DNA from 2 places in the Moritella sp. 36 genome. Region 1 is predicted to be linked to the other one. Evidence: predicted binding sites of a transcription regulator. Region 1 holds the regulator's gene; the other holds the start of a gene.

Region 1 (8,911 bases):
TTATGCCTTGCTCGAAATTGTTAGCGCGAGTGTTAAACCGTTATTTTGGCCTCTGTTCGGTATTATGATTGCCGGGTTTTTTGCCGGTATTATTGGTAATATTATGATGGGGGGCATGGTTTTTAGTGGAGAATCTATTCGTCCGAAAGCGTCAAAAATGTCACCTAAAGCGGGTCTTAAAAGAATGATGGGGCCGCAAGCCATGGTTGAATTGATTAAATCAATTGCCAAGGTTACGGTTGTCGTGACGATTGCCTTGTTGGTGCTAAAAGTGCAATTTTTACAGATTATGGAGTTTAGTCTCCAGCCATTGCATATTTCGATTATCCAATCGCTGAGTCTTTTGACTGATATTTTTATTTGGTTGTGTGCGTCTTTGATTATTATTGTCGCGATTGATGTGCCTTACCAATACTGGAAACATGCCAAAGAATTACGGATGACCAAGCAAGAAGTTAAAGATGAAATGAAAGATGTGAATGGTAATCCACAGTTAAAAGGCAAGATCCGACAAATGCAGATGGAGGTATCGCAACGTCGTATGATGGGTGATGTTCCTGACGCTGATGTGATTATTACCAACCCAACACATTATTCTGTGGCATTAAAATATGAAAAAACCGGTAACGCGGCACCTAAAGTTGTGGCTAAAGGTGTTGATCAAGTGGCATTCCGTATTCGTGAAATGGCGAAAGAAAACAAAGTACCAATCTTAGAGTCAGCGGCTTTAACACGTGCTATTTATCATACTACTGAGATTGATGATCCAATACCTGAAGGGTTATTTATCGCGGTAGCACAGATACTTGCCTATGTTTATCAGCTCGAACAATTTAAACAACGTAAAGGTAATCGGCCTAAACCGTTACCAAAAACCATAGATATTCCTGATGACCTAAAATATTAGTGTCATTTGTGGACTTCAGCACTGAATGATTTTGCCTTCGGTATGATTATTGCTTTATACTATCAAGCATTAAATTTTGAGGTCTCGGAATGCAAGTAGCAACAAATCTGTCAAAAATATGGGGTAAAAGAGCGATTGCGCTAGAAAATATCGGCACCCCGATAATTGTGTTAGCTACACTCGGCATGGTTGTGTTACCGATACCTGCATTCCTATTAGATGTATTCTTTTCTTTTAATATCGCTTTATCGTTATTAATTCTGCTTGTTTCGGTATACGTCAATAAACCACTTGATTTTGCTGCATTTCCGACTGTTTTGTTAATTGCAACATTACTACGCTTAGCCTTGAATGTGGCCTCAACACGAGTGGTGTTGTTAGAAGGGCATAATGGCGGTGATGCTGCGGGACAAGTTATCGATGCCTTTGGTTCTGTTGTAATAGGTGGGAATTTGGCGGTGGGTCTCATCGTGTTTATGATTTTAATGATTATTAACTTTGCCGTGGTGACCAAAGGTGCGGGACGTATTTCGGAAGTAAGTGCGCGTTTTACGCTCGATGCTATGCCGGGTAAACAGATGGCGATTGATGCCGATTTGAACGCAGGTATTATTGACCAAGATAAAGCTAAATTGCGCCGAGAAGAAGTCACTCAAGAAGCTGATTTTTATGGTTCGATGGACGGTGCTAGTAAATTTGTTAAAGGTGATGCGGTTGCCGGTTTATTGATTTTATTCATTAATATTATCGGTGGCCTCATCATTGGTATTTCACAACATGATTTAAGTTTTGCGGAAGCTGGTGAAATTTACACATTATTGACTATTGGTGATGGTCTGGTTGCGCAGATACCGTCACTACTCTTATCGATTTCTGCAGCTATTATTGTTACCCGTCAAAATAAAGACGAAAAACTCGGCACTCAAGTCACGGGCCAAATGGTGGCCAATCCAAAGGCATTGGCTGTTGTTGCTGCCATTATGACAGTAATGGGGCTAGTACCAGGTATGCCACACCTTGCTTTCATCGGTTTTGGTGTGCTTACTGGCACTTGGGCTTGGTGGCTAATGAAGTCAGCAGCCAAGCGTGAAGAAGAGAAAACCAATATGCCAGAAGATGCAGATATTAAAGCGAGTTTGAATGATCAGAAAGATCTCGATTGGGACGATGTTAAACCCGTAGATACGATCGGTCTGGAAGTTGGCTACCGACTTATTCCCATGGTTGATAAGAGCCAAGGTGGTGAGTTATTAAACCGTATTAAAGGTGTTCGTAAGAAGCTTTCTCAAGAATTAGGTTTTTTGGTGCCCGCAGTGCATATTCGTGACAACCTCGAATTACCACCAAATTGTTATAGTATTAATATTATGGGTGTTTCAAATGGCGAAATTGAAATTTTCCATGATAAAGAGTTAGCCATTAATCCGGGTCAGGTATATGGCAAGATTGATGGTATTTCAACCATAGACCCCGCTTTTGGCCTGCCTGCTTTATGGATCAATCCTCAACAGCGTGATCAAGCGCAAACCTTGGGTTATACAGCTGTTGACTCAGCTACAGTTGTTGCGACACACTTGAGTCAGTTACTACTGAACAATGCTGCGCAATTACTCGGTTATGAAGAAGTGCAGAATTTATTAGATGTATTAGCGAAAACACATCCTAAATTGGTCGAAAGTTTAGTCCCTGAAATTTTACCGTTAGGGGTTGTTGTGAAGGTGTTGAAAGGGCTATTACATGATAACGTGCCAATTCGAGATATTCGCACCATTGTTGAAACAATGGCTGAATATGGTACTAAAACGCAAGATCCAGAAGTGTTGATTTCTGCTTGCCGTGTAAGCTTACGCCGCATGATTGTTCAGGATATAAATGGTATCGACAGTGAATTACCTGTCGTGACACTGGCCCCTGAATTAGAGCAAATATTACACCAGTCTTTACAGGCTGCTGGTAGTGAAGGTGCGGGTATTGAACCTGGTTTAGCTGAACGGATGCAAACTTCATTAACAGAGGTGGCACAAAATCAAGAATTAGCGGGACAACCGGCGATCTTACTTACCTCTGGGGTATTAAGGTCAACATTAGCGAAATTTGTGAAATACTCAATACCCTCATTACGCGTATTATCATATCAAGAAGTACCTGATGATAAACAGATTCGAATTGTCAGTGTTGTTGGTCAATAACACGTAAATAAAAATTTAAGTAGCGAACAGAACTAAGGATGTTAAGTTGAAAATAAAGCGCTTTTTTGCCAAAGATATGCGAGCGGCATTGGCTGAGGTCAAAGAGGTTCTTGGCCCCGACGCTGTTATTATGTCTAACAAAAAGGTCACCGGTGGCATTGAAATAGTTGCTGCTGTGGATTTCTCTGAAAGTAAGCCTGTCGCACCTGAAAAAGTAAGCGAACCAAAAACTGTAGCAAATAAATCAGAACGTCAACTTTCTGAAGACTCCGTCAATTTATCGGCATCTAAATTCAACTTCAAAAAATTAATGAATAATGAACTGTCACAGCAAGCAGAACCAGAGCGACCCGTCGCGCCAAATGACTCATTAGCGAGCTTATTGGCACGTCAGCAAGAACATAAACAGCAAATGTCACAAGCAATCAATAACGATGATAATACGCGTGAAAAAAATAATTGGGATACCAGTTTTTTAAAGAAACCGGTCGCTCGTCGCTTTGCTGAACGCCCAAATACTGCTCCGGCGACACTCGCAGAACAAAATGAAATGCGTGATGGTATGGCGCGCTCTTCTCAACAAGCTGGTTATAAGCAGTTTGAGTCGACTACACCGAAAAGTGACAACCAACAAGACATGAGTGCGATGAAGGCTGAGCTTGCCTCAATTCGAAAGTTGCTTGAGCACCAAGTCTCAGGATTACAGTGGCAGGAAGTTGAACGTAATGAACCTATTCGTGCTATGTTGATCAAACATCTTGTTAAGATTGGTTTTACCGAAGAGGTTGCAGACCAACTCGCTAACTGTGTGGCTGAAAACTGTTCGATTGAGTCGGCTTGGGATCAGATCGAAGCGTTACTGACGGACAGTGTGCTCATTGCGCAAGATGATATTTTGGGTAAAGGTGGTGCTGTTGCATTAGTTGGCCCAACCGGCGTGGGAAAAACGACAACTATCGCCAAATTAGCGGCAAAATTTGCCATGTTGCATGGCTCAGAGAATGTTGCGTTGATTACTACTGATACATATCGTATTGGTGCTCACGAACAATTGGCGACTTACGGGCGTATTATGGGGTGTGTTGTTAAGGTTGCCCGTGATGAAGCAGAGTTGGCACAATACTTGTATCAGTTAAGAAGTAAACGTTTAGTCTTGATTGATACTGCCGGGATGGGACAGCGTGACAAGCGTTTATCCGAACAGTTAGATACATTAGTTAATAATGAAAAAGTCGTGATTCGTAACTATTTGGTTGTCCCTGCAACTGCGCAGCGTAGGGTTGTACAAGAAACATTAGAGCATTTTCATCATATTCCGTTAGCGGGCTGTATTTTAAGTAAAGTGGATGAAAGTTTAAGCTTAGGTGAGATTTTAAGTGTACTAATACAACATGAACTACCGATTGCATATATAACAAATGGGCAAAGGGTTCCTGAAGATATAGACTCAGCCAATGCACAGCAATTAGTTCGTACTGTATTTAACAGAGATACGCTAGAAGAACAAAACGATACGCATTTTTGGTTAGGCGATGATAAATAGTAATGAATAAAAATATTTTTTTCGATCAAGCAAGTGGTCTAAGACAAATGAGTAATAACAAAAAAGTTAAAGTCATTGCCGTTTCAGGTGGTAAAGGTGGCGTAGGTAAAACTAACGTAACACTGAACATGGCAGTATCACTCGCGGCCCAAGGTAAGCGAGTCATGGTTTTAGATGCCGATCTTGGGTTGGCAAATGTCGATGTTTTACTCGGTTTACGCGTACATAAAAATATTTCTCACGTTATTTCGGGTGAATGTACATTAGATGATATTTTGATTGAAGGTCCGAATGGGATCTTAATCGCACCGGCAACATCTGGTACGCGTTCGATGGTTGAATTATCAGTACAAGAGCACGCGGGTCTAATTCGTGCTTTTGCTGAATTGAAAACACCTATTGATGTATTACTGGTTGATACCGCCGCCGGTATTTCGGACATGGTATTAAGTTTTTGTCGCGCGTCACAAGACATTTTAATGGTGGTTTGCGATGAACCGACATCTATCACGGATGCTTATGCGTTAATTAAGTTATTATCAAAAGAACACGGTGTTCATCGTTTTAAAATTGTGGCCAATATGGTGCGTAGTTTACGTGAAGGCCAAGAATTATTTACTAAATTGACACGTGTAACGGACCGATTTTTAGATGCAACATTAGAGCTTGTTGCTTGTATTCCGTTTGATAACAGTGTTCGTCAAGCCGTTCGTAAACAGAAAGTGGTTGTAGAAGCATTTCCAAAAGCGCCCGCTTCATTGGCGTTTAGAGCGTTAGCAAGTCGAGCTGCAACTTGGCCAGTACCGAATAAAGTCGGCGGTCATTTGGAGTTCTTCATTGAGAACCTGTTTGAAAACAAAGCTAGGGTAGAAGATTGAAGTGAATAAGGCATCCGCTTACAGCAACATCCAGTCGCAACAGAGTCATGCTGTTGAGCAATTCGGTTTTTTAGTAAAACGAATTGCCCATCACTTGCTTCTCCGTTTGCCGCCGAGTGTTCAGTTAGATGATTTAATCCAGTCGGGTATGATTGGATTACTGGATGCTGCGCGCAACTTTGATGGCTCTAAAGGCGCTAGCTTTGAAACTTATGCTGGTATTCGTATCCGCGGCTCAATGATTGATGAAATGAGACGTGGGGATTGGGTCCCAAGATCGGTGCATAAAAATGGCCGTGATATTGCTGCTGCCATTGACCGTATCGAAAAACAAACGGGTACGGATGCAAAAGATACGGATGTTGCTGAAGAATTAGGCGTAAACCTGACTGACTACCATAGTATGTTGATGGATGTTAATAGTGGGCATATATTGGCGGTCGAAGATTTGACCGCGAGTAATGAAGATGCCTATTCAATTTACGAAGGAAAATCAAGCACTCCTTGTGCTGATTTTTCTGAGCTACGTTTTCAGCAAGCATTAGCAAACTGCATTAAAACACTACCCGAAAGAGAAAGCTTAGTCTTATCGCTTTATTACGATGAAGAGTTAAATCTAAGAGAGATCGGGGAAGTACTCAGTGTCAGCGAGTCTCGTGTGAGTCAAATACACAGCCAAGCGATGCATCGAGTGAAAGCGCGCATGCATGCTTGGTTAGATGACTAAGTTTAATTGGTACTATTTATCTAGTACTTGAATATTGAAGTAAGATATTTATGGGATCAGGGACTGTGAATATTGTAATTACTTATTTTGGAGAACAACTTGAAAAAGCAAATTAAAATTCTTATTGTCGATGATTTTTCTACGATGAGACGCATCATTAAAAACTTACTTCGTGATCTTGGTTTTAGCAATACCTATGAGGCGGACGACGGCAACACGGCATTACCTATGCTAAAAAATGGCGATTATGATTTTGTTGTCACTGATTGGAATATGCCTGGTATGCAAGGTATTGATCTACTTAAAGAGATCCGTAAAGACCAAGCGCTATGTCATATCCCAGTACTAATGGTTACGGCTGAAGCGAAGCGTGAACAGATTATTGAAGCTGCTCAATCAGGTGTGAATGGTTACATTATTAAACCATTTACAGCGGCGACACTAAAAGAAAAATTAGAGAAGATCTTCGAACGAATTCAATAAGCAAGGATGCGCATGAGTGAACAACAAGAATCGTTGATTTCATTAGAAGACGCTAAAGAACTGGTGACACTGCTAGAGTGTGGTCAGGTAGAAATGGCAAATGAAATAATTACTAAAATTCAGAATACAAATTCAGATGCACTATTTGAAAAAGTGGGTGTGTTAACACGTCAATTACATGATTCATTAGAAGATTTCCAGTTAGATACACGTATTGAAAGCTTAGCTAACGATGAGTTTCCTGATGCTCGAGAGCGTTTGAATTATGTTATTGAGATGACGGATAAAGCGGCAAACAGAACGATGGATGCAGTTGAATCCTGCTTACCAATTGCTGATAGTTTTAACGACCGCATTCAACAAGTGATGCCAAATTGGAAGAACTTGATGAGTCGTGATTTACAATTGGGTCAATTTAAAGAACTTTGTAAATTATTAGACGATTTTCTTCAAGTTTCAGTATCTGATGCCGATAGTTTAAGACAGTATTTAACTGAAATTCTCATGGCGCAAGATTTTCAAGATTTGACTGGTCAAATGATCCGTCGCGTGATCAATTTAGTACAAGAAGTTGAAGTTAAATTAGTTGAAATGTTGACTATGTTTGGTGAGGCTTCAAAACCACTAAATGTAATGACAGAATCAGTTAAAAGTGAAATAAGTGGCATTGAGGCGGAAGGTCCAATCATGAATGCGAGTGAACGCGTTGATGTACTAGACGGCCAAAATGATGTTGATGATTTATTATCAAGTTTAGGATTTTAAGGGAGATATTGATGAGCTTTGATGTTGATGAAGATATTCTACAGGACTTCCTGATTGAAGCATCTGAAATTCTGGAGCTACTCTCTGAACAACTCGTTGATTTAGAAAAAAGCCCAGAAGACGCTGAGTTACTTAATGCAATTTTTAGGGGCTTTCATACCGTTAAAGGTGGCGCAGGATTTTTAGCATTATCAGAATTGGTTGATATTTGCCATGGTGCAGAAAATGTGTTCGATAGCCTGCGTAATGGCTTAAGAACAGTAACACCAGAGCTCATGGATGTCATTCTTAAATCTTTGGATTGTGTCAATGTGATGTTTGTAGCGATTCAAGAGCGTGAACCATTAATTGCTGCAGATGCGGAATTAATTCATCAACTTCATTTGCTTACCCAACCTGAAGCGACTCCAGCAGCAGTGATAGAAACTGTTGTTGAAGCCCCGAAGGTTGAAGCTCCGAAGGTCGCAGTACCTGCCGTATCAGCAAATAGTTCTGATATCGATGGTATGTCAGAACTTGAATTTGAACAATTGCTTGATGAACTACACGGTAAAGGTACAGCTCCTACAGCAATAAATACTGCTGATTCGAAGCCTACGACTGCAACTGTCGCGACCAGTTCCAATTCAGATTTTACAGATGATGAATTTGAAAAACTACTTGATGATCTGCACGGTGTTGGTCAGCATGCTAGCGCGACGAATATAAAAGCAACGTCAGCGCCTGTTGTTGCTACGCCGGCTGCTAGTAGCGGTGAACTCAATGACGATGATTTTGAAAACTTACTGGATGAATTATACGGTAAGGGTAATGCACCGAGTGCAGCTGCAGCAATCAAGAATGTAGTTAATGTTGCTGATTCTGTGGCAGATATCAAGCCCACGCCTGTTGCACAAACTGCAACTGCGGTTGCTACACCAGTAGAAAAAGTGGCTCCAGCTGCAACAATATCGACTGAAACCGTGGCTGTAAAAGCAGAGAAAAAAGCGAAGCCACAAGTTGATTCAACAGTGCGTGTAGATACTCGGACTCTCGATGAAATAATGAATATGGTCGGTGAGTTAGTCCTTGTCCGTAATCGTTTGGTGAGTTTAGGTATTTCAAGTAATGATGAAGATATGACGAAAGCTGTGTCTAATCTTGATGTTGTTACTGCCGACTTGCAAGGTGCGGTAATGAAAACACGTATGCAGCCAATCAAAAAAGTGTTTGGTCGTTTCCCGCGTGTCGTACGTGATTTAGCGCGTAGTTTATCAAAAGACATTAATCTTGAAATGATTGGTGAAGAAACCGATTTAGATAAAAACTTAGTGGAAGCACTTGCTGATCCACTGGTTCACTTAGTGAGAAACTCGGTGGATCATGGCGTTGAAATGCCAGATGTACGTGAAAAAAATGGCAAACCGCGACAAGGGAAGA
Region 2 (8,911 bases), 2.4 Mb from region 1:
TGACCTGTTCACGGATCGTCACCGTATTATTACTAAAGATAATCTCTTCGTCTGTCACACTAAAGTGCGCTACACAAAAATCAATCAAACGTTGCTTAATAGTACGAGCCGCATTTTGTGCCGCTTTACCATTTAAATCCGTACCTGACGATGCAGCTGTCGGTGAAGTATTCGGTACTTTACTGGTATTCGCCGAGGTAATTTGAATATGCTCAATATCTACTTGGAATTCTTGCGCGACAATTTGCGCCACTTTAGTATTAAGCCCTTGGCCCATTTCGGTACCACCATGGCTTAACTGCATACTGCCGTCAGTATAAACATGCAGTAATGCGCCCGCTTGGTTCAAGAAGGTAGCAGTAAACGAAATACCAAATTTAACAGGTGTTAACGAGATACCTTTTTTCAAAATCGGGCTATTTTTATTGTATTCGTCAATCGCTTCACGACGCGCGGCATACTCACTTGTTGCTTCAAGGTCTGCAACCAAATCATGAATAAAATTGTCTTCTACTTTTTGATAGTAATGCGTAACGTTTCTGTCTTCGGTGCCATAAAAATTCACTTTACGTACATCCAATGGATCTTTACCTAACTTACCGGCAATTTCATCCATAATGTGTTCAATCGTTATCATACCTTGAGGGCCACCAAAGCCACGGAATGCAGTATTTGATGCGGTATTAGTTTTGCAACGGTGACCAGTGATTGTCGCGTCACCTAAATAGTAGGCATTATCTGAGTGGAACATCGCACGGTCAGTGATCGAACTTGATAGATCCGGTGAATAACCACAGTTACTCGCCACGATGATTTCAATACCATTTATTTGACCATCATCATTAAAACCAACTTTGTATTGATTAAAGAAAGGATGACGTTTACCTGTCATCATCATGTCTTCAACACGCGGTAAACGGATCTTAGTTGGCCGCCCCGTTAACTTAGCAAACACCGCACATAAACACGCAGGACCTGCTGCTTGGGTCTCTTTACCACCAAAACCACCGCCCATACGGCGCATATCAATCACGACTTTATGCATAGGTACACCAATTACTTCGGCAACCAATTTTTGTACTTCAGTTGGATTTTGCGTAGACGCATAAACGATCATACCACCATCTTCTGTTGGCATCACTGACGCAGCTTGCGTTTCTAAATAGAAATGCTCTTGGCCACCAATATGAATACTACCTTCTAAAATATGCTTAGCTGCTGACAATGCCGCAGCCGAATCACCGCGTTTTTGTTGATGCGATTCAGTCACAAAGCTCTTTTTGGCTAATGCTTCTTCCACATCTAAAATCGCAGGTAGCTCTTCGTATTCAATAATTGCCGCTTGTGCCGCTTGACGGGCAATCTCCATCGAATTGGCCGCGACAGCAATCACAGCCTGACCAAGGTACTCCACTTTACCGTCGGCTAATAATGGATCGCCCGGTAAAATAGCACCGATATCGAGCTCGCCCGGAACATCTTTGGCTTCAATCGCTAATTCCACACCGTCAAATTCATAACACGGTGTTAAATCAATTTTCGTAATATTGGCATGTGCCACATCACTCATGCGTACATACACATGTAACTGATTAGGGTATTCAAGACGATCATCGACATAAACCGCTTCGCCCGTCACCTGAATACCGGCACTTTCATGTTTTACATTTTTACCCACACCAGTCTTGATTGAACGATTCGCTTGCACTAACAATTGCTGCTGTGATGGTTGCACTTTATTGTGATTAGACATAAGACGTTACCCGCGTTTCAATTGTTGTACTTTGCTGTTCTAAATAAAATTTCTTCAGTAGATTCTTAGCTGCTAGTGAACGATATTCTTTACTTGCACGAAAATCAGATAAGGGTGAAAAGTCTTCATCTAACGCTTGCATCGCCGTATAAATACTGTCGTATTCCCACACTGCACCCAGTAATACCTTCTCAGCATGTTGCGCACGCATCGGCGTCGCAGCCATCCCCCCAAATGCTAAGCGCACATCCGTAATAACATTATTTTTCAAGGTTATATTAAATGCAGCTAACACAGCTGAAATGTCATCATCAATACGTTTTGATAGTTTATAAATACCGAATACTTGTTCTGACGTCGGTAATGGAATGACAATTTTGGTAATAAATTCCGCTGCTTTTTGCGCTGTTATCTTATAACCAATGAAGTAATCTTCTAAATCTATTAAGCGCACATCATCACCGCAACGTAATTCAACTTGTGCATTCAGCGCGATTAATGCTGGCGGTGTATCACCAATTGGCGATGCGTTACCTATGTTGCCACCGAGCGTTCCTTGGTTACGGACTTGCAGCGAAGCAAAGCGATGTAATAATTCACCAAAATCTGGGAAGTATAATGCCAAAGTACTGTAACTATCCGTTAAGCTGCGTGCAGCACCAATTTCGATATGGGTATCAGTCACACTGATATCTTTCATCTCTGCCACGTTGCCAACCGAAATCAAGGTATTAATAGGACGATGGAATTGGGTCACTTCCAAGGCTAAATCTGTACCGCCGGCAACAATACTAGCATCAGGGTGTTTCACTAATAACGCCGCCAACTCAGCCACATTATCAGGCGAGTAAGATGATTGGCCGTTACCCGTTAATTCTTGTGTCCCGTTGCGCTCAATGGTACTAAGTTTCGCAACCGTTTCACTTTCTAGGCATTCAAACGCATCAACAATATGCTCTTGCTCTGCTAACGCTATTGCCGAATCAATAATTGAACGATAACCAGTACAACGACATAGGTTACCTGCTAATGCTTCAAAAATAGCATGCTTGTCGGCTGACGGGGTATTCTTGCTTAATGCAAACATCGACATTACAAATCCAGGGGTACAATAACCACATTGGGTACCGTTAAAATCAACAAGTGCTTGTTGCACCTGATGTAAGGCACCGTCTTTTGATTTAAGATCTTCGACCGTGATCAATTGCTTACCATGCAATGCGGATATAAACGTAATACACGCATTTACTGATGTATAGCGGATCCGCCCATCGACAACATCACCAAGTACAACGGTACATGCACCGCAGTCTCCTGATGCACAACCTTCTTTAGTACCTTTCTTCGCTTCTTCCTGACGTAAGAAGTTGAGTACCGTGGTGTTAGGTGAAAGGTCAGATACCTGACACATCTTTTGGTTAAGTAGGAACTTAATCAAATCGTACCTCCTGCGTTATTCCGTAACATTGACATTCACATTAATTGCTATTATTTTTTATTTCTAGCTGTGTTTTGACTGACTAATTGAGCCTATTAAATTAGAAACCTGACTCTAAAGTCAACTTATTGTCACATAAAAATAACAATTGAGAAACAATTTAATAAAATAATTTAAGGGTTATATATACAATTATAGTGAAGATTAGATAAGGCTATAGGTATGGCAGGCAGAAATAACAATGCCAAGTTACATCGAACTTGGCATTGTTTGTATACAATATTATAAAAATTAGCGTTATTTTATTTTTTATTTAGCACATTAGAAAAGACAACATGTAGATCGCTGGAAACGGTCTCGCCATCTAAATTCAGTTTAGACTCGATATGTTTTAAATGTTCACGCATTAATAAGCAGGCTTTTTCAGCATCTTTTTCTTCAATCGCATCGAGTAACTCACTGTGCTCATCCAATACACAATGCGTACTCGTCGCGACTTCGTATTGCGCAATAATCAGCGAGCTTAACGATACCAAGCTACGCTGGAAATTAAATAAAGGCACATTACCAGACATTTCAGCCAGCTTTAGATGAAATTCACCCGATAAACGGATCGCTTTACCTAAATCACCTTGTTTGGTGGCTTCATTTTCTTCCACTATTAATTGACGTAAATGCGTGATCTGCTTATTTGATGCATTCTCAATAGCAAGCTTAGTAATAGCATCTTCGAGTGTATGCCGAGCAATAAAGACTTGTTTTGCTTCTTCGACAGAAGGCGATGCAACAATAGCACCGCGGTTAGGACGGATCACCACCACTTGTTCGTGTGACAAGCGTAATAATGCACGACGTATAATAGTGCGACTTACACTAAAAATATCACCCAATGCTTCTTCATTTAATTTTGTTCCAGGCGGAAGACGACGTTCAAGAATGGCATCAAAGATATGTGCATAGACGATATCATCTTGAGCCATTGAGCCTGACTTGCCTTCTGTTTCTACAGAACTACTTAGCTCAGACATTATTTTCACCATTGTTAATCCAATTTAGTTATCTCAATACAACTAAGTACCGCTATAACCTGACATTTATTGATATAAAGTCATAATATGTTAACGCTGTGTAACAATCTAGCCTTATTTTGTATACTATCTTAAAAAAATTGAAAACAATTTTTAACCTGAAATTCCGTTTTTGAGGAGAGAGCGATTTACGTTTACCGTTATCTATTTTTATCGGTTTAGTAACTGATCAACCTCAACGCCTAATGCTACCGTTGCACCAACCATTGGGTTGTTACCCATGCCAATAAACCCCATCATAGCAACATGAGATGGCACCGACGAACTACCAGCAAATTGTGCATCAGCATGCATACGTCCCATTGTATCAGTCATACCATATGACGCAGGGCCTGCAGCAACATTATCAGGATGTAAAGTACGACCCGTGCCACCACCCGAGGCTACCGAGAAGTAAGGATGACCCGCTCGGATACACTCTGATTTATAAATACCCGCGACAGGGTGTTGGAATCGAGTGGGATTTGTGGAGTTACCCGTAATACTCACATCAACACCAGCGGCATGCATAATAGCAACACCTTCACGTACATCATCAGCACCATAACAAAGAATGTCACCGCGAGGACCAGTTGAAAATGAACGACGGCGAACTTCTTTTAACTCACCCGTTTGATAATCAAATTGAGTTCTGACATACGTAAAACCATTGATACGAGAGATCAGATATGCGGCATCTTTACCCAAACCATTTAAAATAACTTTAAGGGGTGATTGACGAGATTTATTCACATTCAGCGCAATTTTGATCGCCCCCTCTGCTGCAGCGAAAGACTCATGACCAGCAAGAAATGCAAAACATTGGCTTTCTTCATTCAATAATCGAGCAGCAAGTGCACCATGCCCAATACCGACTTGACGTTGTCGAGCAACACTCCCCTCTTTTGTGAATGATTGCAGTCCTTCACCAATAATATTGGCAGCCTCTTCAGCTGAACTTGCTTGACGATATAATGCCAATGCAGTGCCAACGGTATAAGCATCAGCGGCACTATCAAATGCGATAGGCTGCGTTTCCATCACTAAAACTTTAGAGTCAATTCCTTTAGCGAGGCAATATTGATAAGCATCTTCAATTGAAGACAAGTTCATTTCGTTTAGTAGTGCTGTAATTGGGTTTGTAATAGTGCGATTAGTCATAATAGTATCCTTAGATTAAGCTTCACGTGGATTGATCGTTTTAACGGCGTCGTCAAAACGACCATATGTACCTGCAGCAGATTTCATGGCATCATCTGCTTGGACACCTTTGTTGACGGATTTCATCATTTTCCCAAGGTTTACATATTCATAACCAATCACTTCATTATTTTCATCCAACCCTAACTTAGTAACGTAACCTTCTGCAATTTCCATGTAACGAACGCCTTTTGCGCTTGTCGCATAACTAGTACCAACTTGACTGCGTTGAGTTTGGCCCAGATCTTCTAAAGCCGCACCGATTTCTAGTCCACCTTCAGAAAACGCGGATTGACTACGACCATAAGCAAACTGGAGGAAGATCTCACGCATTGCAACATTGATAGCATCGCACACCAAATCAGTATTCATTGCTTCAAGAATCGTCTTGCCAGTTATAATTTCCGCAGCCATCGCAGCTGATTGAGTCATGCCAGAACAACCAATTGTTTCAATTAAGGCTTCTTCAATAATGCCTTCTTTAACATTGAGAGTGAGTTTGGCAGCACCTTGCTGAGGCGCACAAGTTCCGACACCGTGACTTAAGCCTGAAATCGCAATAACTTCTTTAGGATTGACCATTCGGCCTTCAATTGGGATGGGAGCAGATGCATGGAGATCGCCGCGTTGAATCGGGCACATTGATTGAATGTCAGAAGAGTAGTGCATACAATTTTCCTATTAGATTTAGGAAAACAAGGTGTCATCGTGGTGTAAATAACAGTACCAACAAATAATAGTACCAACAAATAAATGTAGTCACTATTCAGTTAATGCTATTTTACAGATTCACTTGTTTTCAAATTTAATAGGAGTCATCAGCCAACAATTGGCGGTTAAGTAGGTGGCACCCCATCACCTTGGTGACCATAATAAATCTTAATCATAATGTTAAGCAAGTCTTGCTTTAGACTCGTTTTTTATATTAAACCTTTCTTATATAAGCATCATAACTATTTAATACATCTAACAAGCTTGCCATACTCGATTGGTTCTCCAGTGGTAATACAAGATCTTGAGTGGAAGTGGTAGATTGCGCTGCTTGAGCCCGCTCGTTCGCCTTTGGTTTAATTAGCGAATCGTGCGCTAATTTTTGCTGTAATAAGTGAGAACTGTTTTGTAGTACAGACTCTGCCACATATTTAACATCACCCACCCCTGCACCGACTTCAGGTGAAAAGCAGATCTCTAAACGCAATGCGGCCATATTACTGTTTGCAGCGTATTCATTTAACCTTGCGATTCGCGCAGCATCATACGCTGACGTATCAACGGCAGTATGCTTAACTTCGATTTGTTTCTGATCTGTAATATCAGATGACAACATACTTAATAACAGAGAAAACTTCGCTCTATCACCATTTAAAGTACATTTGTTTAACTGCTGGCCAAGTTGCAGCTCATCAATTAAGGCATGTTGTCGTATCGATTGAACGTAAATAAGTTACCTCTTGAACAATATTGCGCGCAGAACAACCAAATTTTGCCACGAAATAATCAACTAGTAAGTTATCGACCTGTTTTTATAAATATTTAGCTATTTATTCGATTTTTTTATTCACATACAGACATTTTCTGATACTATCCGTTTCGTACTTGTGGAGGGGTTCCCGAGTGGCCAAAGGGATCAGACTGTAAATCTGACGGCTCAGCCTTCGAAGGTTCGAATCCTTCTCCCTCCACCACAATATTTACGTTATGCTGATTACATAAAACTCATTTTTAAAATGATATAAAAGTCGACATAATAATAACATCTAACCTTTAGATGAAAAAAGAATTACTCGTGGAGGGGTTCCCGAGTGGCCAAAGGGATCAGACTGTAAATCTGACGGCTCAGCCTTCGAAGGTTCGAATCCTTCTCCCTCCACCATCATTTAGCTTTGCTGATGACTTGAAATAAGAAGTACGTTGTGGCCAATGTACTATATCTTAAATATGCCTTAAAATAGGTCTTAAAGTCATCGACAAAGTGAATACAACATCTACCAATGCGAGTAGATGAAAAAAGCATTACTTGTGGAGGGGTTCCCGAGTGGCCAAAGGGATCAGACTGTAAATCTGACGGCTCAGCCTTCGAAGGTTCGAATCCTTCTCCCTCCACCATCATTTAGCTTTGCTGATAACTTGAAATAAGAAGTACGTTGTGGCCAATGTACTATATCTTAAATATGCCTTAAAATAGGTCTTAAAGTCATCGACAAAGTGAATACAACATCTACCAATGCGAGTAGATGAAAAAAGCATTACTTGTGGAGGGGTTCCCGAGTGGCCAAAGGGATCAGACTGTAAATCTGACGGCTCAGCCTTCGAAGGTTCGAATCCTTCTCCCTCCACCATCATTTAGCTTTGCTGATAACTTGAAATAAGAAGTACGTTGTGGCCAATGTACTATATCTTAAATATGCCTTAAAATAGGTCTTAAAGTTATCAACAAAGTGAATACAACATCTACCAATGCGAGTAGATGAAAAAGCATTACTTGTGGAGGGGTTCCCGAGTGGCCAAAGGGATCAGACTGTAAATCTGACGGCTCAGCCTTCGAAGGTTCGAATCCTTCTCCCTCCACCATCATTCTACTTTGATGATTTTACATTCTGGTCAATGTAAAAGCAGTCATCATCGTAAAATATCCATCTAGTAATAGATGACAAAAATAGAGAATAATGTGGAGGGGTTCCCGAGTGGCCAAAGGGATCAGACTGTAAATCTGACGGCTCAGCCTTCGAAGGTTCGAATCCTTCTCCCTCCACCACTCTCTATACGACTTATTCCCACCAATGCTAATTAGCACATCTTATCTTTGTAATATACCTTCTAAAACATCAATAAAACCACTATATAACACAATGATTTTCTCAATACTATTTGCTTAATAAGGCAATTAACAATATGGTTTTGTGATAATTCCTTCGCACAAAAAACACCCAGTTGACAGTTCTGATTAACAAAATAGCGCTCCTCTCAAGACAGTATTATGCATACCTGTTATTGTGGTGAATGCTAATCATTCACGTCTAAATTTACCCATAACCCTTGAGTTTTAAATAAACATGAATCAAAATTTTGACTATCGAAACAAACACGTACTCATTGTTGATGACCAACGTGCTTTTCAGATCATGCTCAAAACCATGTTGCTTAACTTCGGGGCAAAAGATGTCACACATGTGGGAAGTGCCGAAGACGCATTAAAATTATGCCGTCACAATACCTATGATTTACTGTTAGTTGATTACAATCTTGGCTCTGGCCTTAATGGACGTCAGCTATTTGAAACATTAAAAATGGATAACTTATTACCTATCCATACCGTATTTTTCTTAGTCACAGGTGATAATTCGAAAGCGATTGTATTAAGCGCAATTCAAATGACACCCGATGATTATTTAATGAAGCCGTTTTCACAAAACGAACTTAATTTACGTATTCAAAAAGCATTCAATAAAAAAG

The links. The regulator FliA, encoded in region 1, starts transcription of late flagellar genes. The targets are predictions, from matches to a motif close to CTAAAGNTNNNNNNNNNNNNGCCGATA.
Region 2: a site for FliA is predicted at 6,969-6,995, ahead of HWV03_RS15840 (VC2046/SO_2500 family protein). Genes of this name have one in related genera too.

What each region holds. Positions count from the first base shown of each region.
Region 1 is NZ_CP056120.1:1,160,062-1,168,972, forward strand. It holds gene flhB (flagellar biosynthesis protein FlhB) at 1-907, shown strand, start outside; gene flhA (flagellar biosynthesis protein FlhA) at 997-3,096, shown strand; gene flhF (flagellar biosynthesis protein FlhF) at 3,143-4,639, shown strand; gene HWV03_RS05385 (MinD/ParA family protein) at 4,642-5,517, shown strand; gene HWV03_RS05390 (RNA polymerase sigma factor FliA) at 5,519-6,244, shown strand; gene cheY (chemotaxis response regulator CheY) at 6,344-6,727, shown strand; gene HWV03_RS05400 (protein phosphatase CheZ) at 6,740-7,492, shown strand; gene HWV03_RS05405 (chemotaxis protein CheA) at 7,504-8,911, shown strand, end outside.
Region 2 is NZ_CP056120.1:3,585,537-3,594,447, forward strand. It holds gene xdhB (xanthine dehydrogenase molybdopterin binding subunit) at 1-1,753, opposite strand, end outside; gene xdhA (xanthine dehydrogenase small subunit) at 1,746-3,191, opposite strand; gene HWV03_RS15825 (GntR family transcriptional regulator) at 3,494-4,219, opposite strand; gene HWV03_RS15830 (GGGtGRT protein) at 4,430-5,419, opposite strand; gene HWV03_RS15835 (iron-sulfur cluster assembly scaffold protein) at 5,435-6,127, opposite strand; fluoride riboswitch at 6,261-6,327, opposite strand; gene HWV03_RS15840 (VC2046/SO_2500 family protein) at 6,384-6,899, opposite strand; tRNA gene HWV03_RS15845 (tRNA-Tyr) at 7,059-7,143, shown strand; tRNA gene HWV03_RS15850 (tRNA-Tyr) at 7,247-7,331, shown strand; tRNA gene HWV03_RS15855 (tRNA-Tyr) at 7,480-7,564, shown strand; tRNA gene HWV03_RS15860 (tRNA-Tyr) at 7,713-7,797, shown strand; tRNA gene HWV03_RS15865 (tRNA-Tyr) at 7,945-8,029, shown strand; tRNA gene HWV03_RS15870 (tRNA-Tyr) at 8,129-8,213, shown strand; gene HWV03_RS15875 (response regulator) at 8,512-8,911, shown strand, end outside.